DNA from 3 places in the Peribacillus simplex NBRC 15720 genome. Region 1 is predicted to be linked to each of the others. Evidence: riboswitches for the same ligand, from Rfam matches in the RefSeq annotation. Region 1 holds a riboswitch; each other region holds the start of a gene.
What was found. A riboswitch is a leader RNA that binds a small molecule or an ion and turns the genes downstream of it on or off. The one in region 1 is predicted to bind S-adenosylmethionine.
Positions count from the first base shown of each region.

Region 2: another riboswitch for S-adenosylmethionine. It lies ahead of BS1321_RS01045 (Na+/H+ antiporter NhaC family protein); the one in region 1 lies ahead of BS1321_RS05630 (Fur-regulated basic protein FbpA).
Region 3: another riboswitch for S-adenosylmethionine. It lies ahead of BS1321_RS24340 (bifunctional homocysteine S-methyltransferase/methylenetetrahydrofolate reductase); the one in region 1 lies ahead of BS1321_RS05630 (Fur-regulated basic protein FbpA).

Region 1 is NZ_CP017704.1:1,208,478-1,212,736, forward strand. It holds gene BS1321_RS05615 (GDSL-type esterase/lipase family protein) at 1-576, opposite strand, end outside; gene BS1321_RS05620 (GNAT family N-acetyltransferase) at 796-1,302, shown strand; gene BS1321_RS05625 (aspartyl-phosphate phosphatase Spo0E family protein) at 1,371-1,565, opposite strand; gene BS1321_RS05630 (Fur-regulated basic protein FbpA) at 1,821-2,009, opposite strand; SAM riboswitch class I at 2,186-2,290, opposite strand; TPP riboswitch at 2,449-2,554, shown strand; gene tenA (thiaminase II) at 2,644-3,333, shown strand; gene thiW (energy coupling factor transporter S component ThiW) at 3,343-3,870, shown strand; gene thiD (bifunctional hydroxymethylpyrimidine kinase/phosphomethylpyrimidine kinase) at 3,839-4,259, shown strand, end outside.
Region 2 is NZ_CP017704.1:210,849-215,107, reverse strand. It holds gene hutG (formimidoylglutamase) at 1-163, shown strand, start outside; gene BS1321_RS27245 (hypothetical protein) at 529-684, shown strand; gene BS1321_RS01050 (SOS response-associated peptidase) at 745-1,416, shown strand; SAM riboswitch class I at 1,739-1,846, shown strand; gene BS1321_RS01045 (Na+/H+ antiporter NhaC family protein) at 2,036-3,352, shown strand; gene BS1321_RS01040 (chromate transporter) at 3,639-4,184, opposite strand; gene BS1321_RS01035 (chromate transporter) at 4,233-4,259, opposite strand, start outside.
Region 3 is NZ_CP017704.1:5,023,840-5,028,098, reverse strand. It holds gene metH (methionine synthase) at 1-108, opposite strand, end outside; gene BS1321_RS24340 (bifunctional homocysteine S-methyltransferase/methylenetetrahydrofolate reductase) at 101-1,948, opposite strand; SAM riboswitch class I at 2,053-2,151, opposite strand; gene BS1321_RS24335 (MOSC domain-containing protein) at 2,263-2,913, opposite strand; gene ku (non-homologous end joining protein Ku) at 3,430-4,259, opposite strand, start outside.

The DNA of each region.
Region 1 (4,259 bases):
GAATAACATCCTTTTATCTTTATCCGCTATTCCCTTTATTGACTGGTTATAATCGTGAATGTGCTTTTCAAGTTTTTGATTGCCTTTACTTGGGTTATATAGTCCTACTACCAGAATATCCGCTTTACCGTTTGCATCTATCAGTGTTGATGTAATCTTATTCAGATGGCTGATATACTCCCGTTTACCCTCATTGATTTTTCGGTCACTTATTTTCTCCAAGTCCCCTCCATTACTATTGATCAAGTCATTCGTTCCAATATAAACGATGAAAGTATCGGCTTCATCAAGTTTCGTTTTAATGCGGTAATCATCAAGCTGTTTCATCACCCCATCCGTTTCCTGGCCTTTTATACCGTAATTCCAAAAACTCACTTTTTGTTCCGATTCCGGATTATTCAATTCATCTTCCAGACCTTCTATATATCCTTCCCCGTCCTTATCCCCTTTTCCATAGGTTAATGAATCTCCAAAAGCCATCACCCTTTGCACATCCTCCGACTCCGAGGCCTGAAATTCATATGCAGCAAAACATATAACTAGTACTATAATCAATAAACCTGCCAATTTTTTCATTTGGTTCTCCTCTTGTCTTTTTACTAGAAGCATTTAATCTTTTACATACCCAAAAAATCTGCAGTCTTAACATAAAAAAAGAATTGTCAGATAAAGAGTTAAGCGTGTATGATAATATAAAACTTTCAATGGATTGGGTGTCATTCACCGTCCCTTAACAAAAAACGGGATTTCCCTTCATTCTGGAGATTGAATAAATGATAGTTAGGAGTTTTAATCATGGAAGAACACATAGAGTTTAGTGAGGCAGAACTATCTGATCTACCCAGAATTGTTGAAATATATAATTCGACAATTGCTTCAAGAATGGTCACGGCAGATACGGAACCTGTATCCGTCCAATCGAGGGTTAAATGGTTTGAGGAACATCATTCAGAAAGTAGACCGCTATATATCATTACTATAGAAGGGAAAACTGCTGGATGGATGAGCTTTCAATCCTTTTATGGCCGACCGGCCTATAATTCCACTGCCGAAATCAGCATTTATATTGATGATTATTTCCGGGGAAAAGGAATCGGTCAAATTTCGATTCAAAAGGCAATTGAATTGAGTCCAAAATTAGGTGTTAAGACTCTATTGGGTTTCATTTTCGCTCACAATATACCAAGCCTTAAGCTTTTTTCAAAGTTCGGGTTTGAAGAATGGGCACATTTACCTCAAGTTGCCGAGCTGGATGGCATTGAGAGGGATTTGATCATTCTTGGTAAACGTGTCGATATTTAATATAATTCTTTAGAGCTATTGCCTTGAGCAGTAGCTTTTTCAGATTAATCGAGGTCGAATTGGCTAATTTAAAAATACCTATATGCTTTCTGGAGGGAAAAATATTCAGAATCTCTTTTACTTGTTAACGCATTTAATAGCGTATCCAATTCTTGACTGGCTTGAACAGTTAGCAGACTTGTTAGGCCGTAAATTGCTGCCAATTTGATCATTTCTTGTCTCTTCTCTTCTACTTTTTCTATAGTTACCTTACGGCAAGGCATTATATAGTCACCTCCCATTTATTCAATATTTTTACACTTTCATCATAATGAAACTACTAGTTAAAATCAACTATTTTTCAGAAATTAAATGTGTTATTTTATAGGATAAATGTGACAAATAACCTATTTTATTCTTTAATTATGTATATTTTATGTCATTTTCTATTAAACGCAAAAAAAGCACCCACTAGTGTAGACTGCGAATGCTTACATCATATCCCTTATCAAAGAACCCAAAATATAGTCCATCACTTACTATGTCATCCATTCAGAAGGTGACTCGTTATTAGGTCTATTTATAACAATCTTATATTCATCTTCAAGTACTTTTAATGGGGCATCATAAAGGTGCCTTTCATCAGAGGTTTTGTATACTCCATTAGCCAATAACTCTTCAATAAGCTTTGCCTTCCTCTGTTCAATCCTCTTAAATAATTCTGCCATGTAAATGGCTCCTTTCCTAGTCATCCTAGAGCCTGCTTCTAGATAGCTAAACTTTATCAACTTGTTTGATTTTCACCAAATTATATATACCTTTTCTATTATGTCACTAAACGTTATTTCCCAAAAATAAAAGCCCCTTCTAATTCAAGAAGAGGCTGACAGTGTCCGTACGGCTCTTCTTATCTTCCAAGCATACGCTTGTTGGATTTAGCACAGTTCCCAAAACGGGTCCGCTGCCGAGGTTTCATTGGGCCAAGTCCCTCCACCTCTCTGGATAAGAATTCGATATATAAATGATGTAGACATGATTTTATCCTAATAATCATCAAAAGTCAATTACCTGGTTCTCCCTTTTTTCCTGGACATAAAGTGATTGCTCTTTCAAATACGGGTTGCATTTTCTTGTCTTTCTGATATGATGTCAGTAATTACATACAATTCACACCACTAGGGGAGTCTTTTTTTAAGACTGAGATGGAATTAGTTCCGGACCCTTTGAACCTGAACCGGCTCATACCGGCGGAGGGAAGTGGATGATATCGTCCATTTACAGGCTATATCCATCTACCCCGTTCCGTATTCAGGAACGGGTTTTTTTATTTACAAGGGGATCCATTCTAAAGGAGGATGAACAATGGAGAATACTAAATTAGAAACATTCAGTGATAGACTGCATGCACGGGCAAAAGAGATTTGGAAAAGGAACCATTCACATCCCTTTGTCCAGGCAATTGGAAACGGCACTCTTCCTGAAAAGAAATTTGCCTATTACCTGAAGCAGGACTATATCTATCTCATGGATTATTCCAAGCTCTTTGCTTTAGGTGTCATCAAAGCTCATAACATCGAAACCATGGCAAAGTTTGCGAGTATTTTAAATGAAACCCTTCAAGTGGAAATGGATATTCATCGGCATTATGCCTCCGAATTCGGGATCAGTTCCAAGGAATTGGAAGATACAGAACCTACTCCAACCACTCTAGCCTATACAGGTTACATGCTAAATGCAGCTCAGCATGGGACTTTGGCAGACTTGATCGCCTGTCTCCTGCCTTGCGCTTGGGATTATTATGAAATCGGTTTGCTATTAAAAGAACAAAATGGAGCAGCATTGGAGAACAATCGCTATGCAGATTGGATAAGGTCCTATTCATCTCCTGAATTCGGGGAAGCACACAAGTGGCTGATCGCTTTGTTGGAAGAATTGACGGAAGGGATGCCAGAAAAGGAACTTCTTAGATTAGAAAAGCACTTTTTGGTTACTTCCCGATATGAATATTTATTCTGGGATATGGTTCAAAATGAGCAGGATTGGCCACTGTAGGTCGTTGACATGATGATAAATCCTATCAAGAAACTGACGTTGACTGCAATGATCACGGCTATAACGACGCTGACCAGTTCATTTATTTTCATCCCTGCAGGATTTGCAAAGGTCTTTCCTATTCAGCATCTGGCAAATGTCCTGACTGCCGTTCTATTAGGGCCTGCTTATGCTGTGACTCAAGCCTTTTTAGTATCCATCATTAGAAACATGTCTGGTACCGGTTCAATTTTCGCCTTTCCCGGCAGCATGATCGGTGCACTTTTGGCTGCCATCCTTTATCGAAAAACACAAAGCTTAAAATTCGCTTGCTTAGGGGAAGTGATCGGGACCGGCATTCTCGGTTCCCTAGCCTGTTATCCACTTGCCATCCTCCTATTGGGAGAAAAAGCTGCTCTTTTTGGTTTTTTACCGGCTTTTATGCTCAGTTCATTCGCAGGTGCGATTTTAGCTTTCATATTACTTAAAATACTTCTAAAAAATAATTATATGAAGGGGTTTTTTTATGAAAACAGCATTAACCATCGCAGGCTCTGATTCAGGGGGCGGTGCTGGAATACAAGCGGATCTAAAAACATTTTCTGCACATGGTGTCTTTGGGATGTCTGCCATCACAGCCGTAACCGCACAAAATACAATGGAAGTCCGTTCAGTACAGCCAATTGAAACAGCTATCATATCAGATCAAATTGCTGCTATCTTTGAAGATATTCCTGTCGATGCAGTAAAAATAGGCATGCTTGGATCAAAAGAAATAGTGGAAACAGTCGCTGCGTCCCTTAAAACCTTCATGCCTGCCATCGTTATCCTTGACCCTGTCATGATTTCCAAAAGCGGCCACCATTTGCTCGACGAAAAAGCTGTCTCTGCCTTAAAAATGGATTTGCTTCCGCTTGCAACACTTGTAACCCCAAATGTACCGGAAG
Region 2 (4,259 bases), 1.0 Mb from region 1:
ACTGAATCCGAAATTGGTCCGTGCCATTATTAGGCATATCGTATCGAATGAAAAGATCCTCTCCTTTGATATCTCGGAAGTGAATCCTTCGTTGGACGAAAATAATAAAACCGTTACATTGGCAGCACATTTAATAAATGAGGTTTTGCTGCATTTTAAATAATGAATGGACTTGGAATAGGGGCAACTCCAATTTGGTTCTTCTAGAAGAGCGTGCCTTTTCGTACCGACTGTTGGGGCTTGCCTCAATGCTATCTCCATAATCAAATTATCAGTATTGAATCGAATAACCTTTGACAGTGCCCAGATTGTCCATGAATCATTCATGGACAGTCTTTTTTACGCCTCCTTTACAAGGAGTTATGGTCTCAGGCATTGCCTCGTTCGACTAACCCTTAGAAGTATAAAGGAACCTCCATGCGGCCTCTCCATTAGAAGATTGACCATGACTCTTCCAAAGTTCAATACTGATACTTGGGGGTTTTTGGTTTATAATAACAACCATCTAGCCTTTTGAGGGGGGATTACATGAATGAATATAAAGTAACGGTCAGGAATGGCAGTACCTTAATTTTGTCGGAAATCATTAAAGCTGAAGATGAAAGAGAAGTCCTTGGCACTCTTTTGATTTCCAGCGAATTATTTAATCAACCATTTACCGACATCAGGATTTTAGAACGCTGATTTGTGCCTGCCTGTTCCATTTGTTACACTGTAATAAATCTTAATACGGTAGGCGATATTATGTGTGGACGTTACACCCTTTTTACTGACATTGAAGAAATAAAAGAACGGTTTGATATTCAAGGATCATTTGATGGGGAATACCAATTCAGCTACAATATTGCTCCCTCCCAATCCGTGCTCTCCGTCATTAATGACGGGGCAAGGAATCGACTTGGATATCTTAGGTGGGGACTCATTCCTTTCTGGGCAAAAGACGAAAAAGTGGGCTATAAAATGATCAATGCCAGAGCGGAAACCATTGCAGAGAAAGCAAGCTACAAGAATGCGTATAAGAAGAAGAGATGCTTGATAATTGCTGACTCTTTTTATGAATGGAAGAAGACACCAGAGAGAAAAATACCGATGCGAATAAAACTGAAGAACCATGCTCCATTTGGAATGGCCGGTCTCTGGGAATCCTGGAAATCTCCTGAAGGCATCAGCATCTATTCGTGCTCCGTTATAACAACCGTTCCTAATGAGATAATGACCAGCATTCATGATCGTATGCCTGTTATCCTTAAACCAGAAGATGAAAAAGATTGGTTGAATCCATCCATTAATGATCCTGCATATCTGCAACAGTATTTAAAGTCATTCGATTCGGAACAGATGGAAGCATTTGAAGTATCGACTGATGTGAACTCGACTAAAAATAACTCACCTAACCTAATACAACAAATTTGCTGAGAGGTCATTAGACCTCTTTTTTATATTAGTTCCGTCCCAAAATGGCTATATTTAGGTTTTATTCAAATATTACAAGAGTTTCATTATTGAAATAAACTGATTAACTGCACATGTCAAGATCTCTTTATAATCATTAAGGAGTGTATGTGAAATACTATAAAACTAAACCTTGCGAAAATAGACAAAATGCTGTACTCTTATATTTGCTTTTCAATACGACTTTCGATGTCACTTTCACAAACTCAGATGGTTTCGGCAAGTTTCCAGCCTGGTACTTTTTTGGTAGACATCGTAATATTTGATAAATTATATAATTTAGATCTTCTTATCAAGAGAGACGGAGGGACTGGCCCGAAGATGTCTCGGCAGCAGACTTAATAGGAGTGCTGTGCCAAATCCAGCAGGCAGATTTTCGCCTGAAAGATAAGGAGGGTGTTTTTTATAAATTAAAAGACCTCTTCTTGTTGTTTAATAGAAGGGGTCTTTTTTATGCCGACAGTTTTTTAGCTATAGCTCCATGACTGGATAATCAAGTTCAAATTGGTGTTATTTGCGAAAACCATTAACAGAATAATAGCTGTGACACAAGTCATGGGAAAAATAAAAAGAGGTGTTCATCATGAGTGCAAACAATAAAGGGAATCCATGGGCATTGATCCCATTTGTCGTTTTTTTAATTTTATTTATAGGGTCCGGAATCATCACTAAAGATTTTTATTCATTTCCGGTGATTGTAGCGATTTCAATTGCATCAGCAGCTGCATTGGCAATGAATCGGAAAGAGACATTCAATCATAAGGTTGATATCTTCTGTAAAGGTGCCGGGGACGCCAATATTATGTTAATGGTTATCATTTTCCTTTTAGCAGGCGCTTTTGCCGAAGTTGCAAATGGCATGGGGGCAGTTGAGTCAACGGTTAATCTTGCCTTAGCTGTTTTTCCGCAAAATCTATTAATGGTAGGGATTTTCATTATTGCTTGTTTTATTTCTTTATCTATGGGGACAAGCATGGGAACGATTGTTGCCCTAGCACCTATTGGGGTTGGAATTAGTGAGCAAACCGATATTTCGCTTGCCCTTTCAATGGCGGCCGTTATTGGTGGTGCGATGTTTGGGGATAACCTTTCCTTCATTTCGGATACGACAATCGCTGCAGTTCGAACTCAGGGAACGAAAATGAAGGATAAGTTTAAAGTGAATTTTTTCATCGTTTTACCTGCGGCCATCATCACATGTGCCATCCTTGGAATTTTAACGATGGGTGAACAAGCCGACATCTCCCAGCATTCTTATAATTGGGTGAAGATTCTTCCATATCTTTGCGTATTGATCACTGCATTGGCAGGAGTCAATGTGTTCCTGGTCCTTTCCATCGGAATCGTATTTGCCGGAATTATCGGCTTGGCGGATGGAAGTTATCAACCGTTGGGTGTTATTCAAAAAATCGGAGAAGGGATGGCGGGAATGTATGAAATCTCTTTCCTAGCCATTTTAATTGCAGGCATGGTAGCTGTAATCAAGCATAATGGCGGAATCGATTATCTTCTCCACCTCGTGACCCGAAACAGCAAAACAAAAAAAGGGGCGGAATTCAGCATTGCCGGGCTTGTTGGTTTGACGAACCTTTCCACGGCAAATAACACAATTTCCATTATCATTGCCGGGCCACTTGCCAAAAATATTGCTGAAAAGTATGGGATTGATCCACGTAAATCGGCGAGCTTGCTTGACGTTTTTGCCTGTTGCATCCAGGGGTTGATTCCATATGGGGCACAACTGCTTGTTGCAGCAGGGGTAGCAAAGATTTCTCCGATAAGCATCTTGCCGTATTCATATTACCCAATACTAATTGGACTTTGTGGAGTCGTTGCCATCTTGATTGGCTATCCGCGATTTCAGCCGGTAGATGATGAAATGAAGAAACGTACTTCTTAAAATGAGAATAATAATGAAAAAACACCCTGAATCATTGGATGCAGGGTGTTTTCTGTATGGGTGACAAAACATAAGCAAAAAAATTATTCAAAAGTCATCCTCGCTCTTATGTCAGTATAAGGGTTCCTCAGTGTTCAGAAACTAATCAAGGCCGTCTTCATCTAAACTGGAAATTCCAATTCATCTGCTTGGTATTTCTTTAATTTATGGTAAACAATTTTTTTCATTACCAAAATAACTGCTTAATTCCGGTCCATATTGATAATGGTTGTGTGTGCGACATTTGTCATGAATAGAGGACTACACCAACTAAACCAGAAAGAATAATTACATAGGCTGGGTGCCAGCGTAATTTCATTAGGGCAAATAACGATAATCCAAAAACGAGTAATAAGCTTATCGTATGCCATGAAAAGTACGGTGCTATCATATGATTGGAAAGTGCTAAACTGATCGCTGCAAAGAGGATTAAACTAGTGACAATGGGTCTTAATCCATAAAACATGGATTGAATAACTGGATAATGATTCAATTTGCTGAAGAAGGTGGCTATAACGGTTACGAATATAATAGCAGGTAGCAAGATTCCGAGAGCAGATGATATGGCTCCTGCTAATCCAGCAGTCGAATAGCCAACGAGAATGGCACTATTGGCGGTGACAGGTCCTGGGGACATACCGGAAATGGCGATTATATCGGTAAATTGTTGTGTCGTCATCCATCCATGCTGTGAGACTTCCGATTCTATTATGGGAATCATGGCGTATCCGCCTCCAAACGATACAAAGCCGATAATAAAGAAGGTGCTAAACAACTCCCACAATTCCATCATTCCATCACACGCTTTCTTTAAAATTAGTTAGACCCTGTTTTGATTTACCTATATGCCAGCACCCATAAAAGTTTC
Region 3 (4,259 bases), 1.8 Mb from region 1:
TCCAAAATCCTCTGCTGTCAAATCCTCAGCTTGGAGCATGGTTCCCATCGCCCCGTCAAGAAGGAGAATCTTAGAATTTAACTGATCTTGAATCGCTTTTTTATTCATGAACTGCCACCTCTGATGTATGTTTACTATCGACTTTTCTAATATATTTCGTAAGTTCCGCCGTCATTTCATAGCGAAGGAACGGAGTGATTAAATATATGCCCTTGAATTTTTCCCTTGCAGCGTCCACAAGCTCTCGTGCGATATTTACCCCTTCAATCCTTGACTTTACAGGGTCATCCCCCGCTAAAGCCATTGCCCTTCTAACATTATCAGGCAATTTGATTCCTGGGATCTCATTATGGATGAATTCGGCATTCCTTGTGCTTGTCAAAGGCATGATACCGATGAAAATCGGGGTATCTAAATGTTTTGTAGCCTCATATACTTCCTCGATCTGCTCCACCGAATAAATTGGCTGCGTCAAAAAGGATTGAGCACCGCAGGCAATCTTCTTTTCCATTCTCAGTACGGCTTTATCCAAATATTTCACATTGGGATTAAAAGCTGCTGCAATTTTAAAATTGGCCCGTTGGCCCAAACTTTGACCAGAATAGGAAAGACCTTCATTAAATTGTTTGACCATGCTTATTAGGTCAAAGGAAGATAAATCATAAACCGAAGTGGCACCCGGGAAGTCCCCAATTTTTGAAGGGTCACCGGTGATGATCAATATTTCGTTCAGCCCCACCGTCTGCAGACCCATTAAATGTGACTGCAGGCCAATCAAATTTCGATCACGGCATGTTATATGCACCATCGGCTTTATATTCAATTGGTTCTTCAGTAAATTAGCAAGTGCATCATTCGATATCCTTGGTGAGGCAAGTGAATTATCCGCTAATGTAATGGAATCGACCCCTGCTTTTTTCAAAACCTCAGCACCAGTCATGAAGCTCTCTATTCCCAGCTTTTTCGGTGGATCAAGTTCAACAAGAATCGTCCTTTCTGTTTTGGCCTTTTCGTAAAGGGGAAGTTCCAATTCTCTGTCGTTCACTTCAATTATTTCTATTTCGCGGGATTTCGTAAATTTCTCTTTCACGGGAGCCAAACTTCCAATCGCATTCTTTACAGCTTGGATATGCAGTGGAGTCGTTCCACAGCACCCTCCTATGATCGTGGCACCTTGCTCACGAAGTTCCAGGGCACTTGAACCGAAATATTCCGGCACAGCTTTATAGACGAGCCTTCCATCCACATAATCCGGGAGGCTGGCATTAGGATAAATGGCAATCGATGCTTGCTTTGGCAAACTCACTTCTTCCAATGCGCGAATCATATGATGTGGACCGAGACGGCAATTCACCCCGACAACATCGGCACCCAATTGCTCGAGTTTTTGAAAGGCTTCATTTAAATGGATTCCATTTTGAAGATTGCCAAGTTCATGCATTGAAACATTTGCGATGATCGGCAGTCCGGTTTCATTTTTAACGATTTGCAGGACGGTTTCCAGTTCCTCCAAGTCATAAAATGTTTCCAAGAGAATCCCATCAGGGTTTTCCATCAGCAGACTGTATAGCTGTTCACGAAAACCCCGTTTTATCTCTTCCAAGCTTAAATCCGATTTCCTGATACTCCGCTGTGCCCCTATGGTACCGAAGACATATGCCTTTCCTTTTGCCGCTTTTTTAGCAAGAATGACTCCCTGACGATTGATTCTGCTCACTTCATCTTCAAGTCCATGCCGTTTCAATTTGTTGAAATTGGCTCCGTATGTATTCGATTGAAGGATATCTGCACCAGCTTCCAGATAAGCACGATGGATGGACTCTATTTGATCTGGGTTCGTGCAGTTTAATTCCTCATAACATTGATCGATGCCATTAGAGTACAGTAAGGTCCCCATTGCCCCTTCCCCAACCAGCATTCTTTCTTTAACTTCTTTACGAAAATTCATCATTACACCCTCTCTCAAAAACAATCCTGTTTTTGTCGTATTCTAAGAGTATGAGAGAAAAGGAAAAAAAACCTTCTCAAAGAAGAAGGTTTATTGAAACATTCTCCTCATCTATCAAGCTCTGCTTGCTGGATTTAGCACCTTTGCCTAAGCTGGTTGCTGAGGTTTCTTCGGGCCAGTCCCTCCACCTCTCTCGATAAGATCCATTTATATAATTTTCACAAGATTTCAAAATTTGATTATACTTAATTTACATTAATAATCTGTCAATTTCAATACCTGATCGACATTTTTTTCACTTTTGCAAAAATGATTCAATCTTTTGCAGCTTGAACCCTCTTCAAGATCCTTTGTTTCCAGTCTTCCGCTAACGAGTCTAGTGTAAGTAAAGCATTTGCTCCTTCAAGTCCATCTCGTTTATGAAGGATTACCTCTGCTGCATAATGAACTGAAATTTTTTCTTGCAAACGATCTATTAGCACAATCTCGTTTTGTTTATTTATCGTTCCTTCTTGAAGTACTCTTGCAAAATAACCAGTGAAACTCGTTTTCAGCACGAGTTCCAAAAACTTAGGTTCTTGATTGAAGTGGGAAATGGTCGAACAAGGTATCCTCCCCTGGTTAATTTGAACAATCACATTGCCTATTTGATATATATCGCCGATATACGTTGTTTCTTCCCTCATCCCCGCTATGGTTAAATTTTCACCGAATGCAGGGATATCCAGCTTTTTAGAGAATTTTTCATTCCATAATGAATAATGCTCAAAGGGGTAAAAGCACAAAGCCCGATCAGGACCTCCATGGAACTTTACATTACCTACCCCATCACCAATTATGCCTGATTTAGTCACAGTCACATTATCCTTTGCTTGTTTATCCATGGCTGAAAAGATATCGATATTCGAAAAAATATCATGTTTCGGCTTCCCGGCATGAAGTGATTTGATTATTCCATTTTCCATTTTGCATCTTCCATTCATATTTAATTTATATCATCCAATATGTATAAATTATACTAAAAATCCATTTTATCCTGTAGTTTTTTTTAAGAATATAGCAAATCTGAATATGCAAAAACCACATGAGCTGTTAAATGGGCGAAATATCATTGATTTCCAGAAAAATTCATATGTTAGTTTCAGTAATTTTGTTGCTATTTCAGAATTAAATATGGTAGAATATGAACACAATATATAGTCGAAAACTACAACCGTTCGCCTATATGTTGATTTTCACGATTGAATTCCTCATTGTCGCTCTTTAGGGAGCGAATTTTTTTGCCTTCATTTCCATCCATCATTTTCTTTTAATTCCATTCAGTTCCTTAAATCGTGATCCACCTACCTATTTGTACTTTCCTTCCCTATGTAATTCTCTCCCTGTAAAGTCACTTTCATTACCTTATTAGAAGGCAAGACCCCGGGCTATAACAAGCAGAAAGCCGAGCGACATCATACGTCTTCCGCTCAGCTTCCTGTTTAAGCTTGTTTCTTTTTTTTCGGTGCCGCTTTCTTTCGGGTCGTCTTTTTCTTTTCCGGTTCATCATGTTTCGTACGGTCAATGGATGCCTGTAATGCCTCCATTAAATCGGTTACATTGTTGGAAACTGGTTCTTTTGTTTTGGCAGTAATCGTCGTCTGTCCCGTTTTCTTTGATTCAATCAATTCAAGTAACGCGGTTCGATAGTCATCGGTGTATTTTGTCGGATCGAAAGTAGTCGTTAATTGATCTATCAATAGAACGGCGGTATCGATTTCTTTTTTTACAATGGTATCATTGGCAGGGATATTCGGAACATCCGCTGTGGAGCGAACTTCATCCGGATAATGAATCGTTTCCATCACCAAGGTATTATCAACGACTCGTATTACCGCCATTTGTTCTTTAGAGCGAATGATGATTTTCGCTAACCCTACCTTATTCGATTCCTTGAGGGCCTGCCTCAAAAGGGAATAAGCTTTTATCCCTCCGTCGTTAGGGGACATGTAATAACTCCGATTAAAATAAATGGGATCTATTTCTTCAATTTTAACGAAATCCACGATTTCCACGGCTTTTTCTTCGTTTTGTTTTTTCAGTTGTTCTAGTTCATTGTCTTCCAATACAACAAATTTTCCCTTTGTATACTCAAAAGCGCGGACTATATCATCCTTCCCCACTTCCTTCTGGCATACCGGACAAACCTTTTCGTATTTAATCGGTGAATGACATTCCTTATGCAACGTCCTTAAAGAAATATCCTTGTCCTCCGTTGCAGCATGAAGTTTGATCGGAATGTTCACCAAACCGAATGATATGCTCCCCTTCC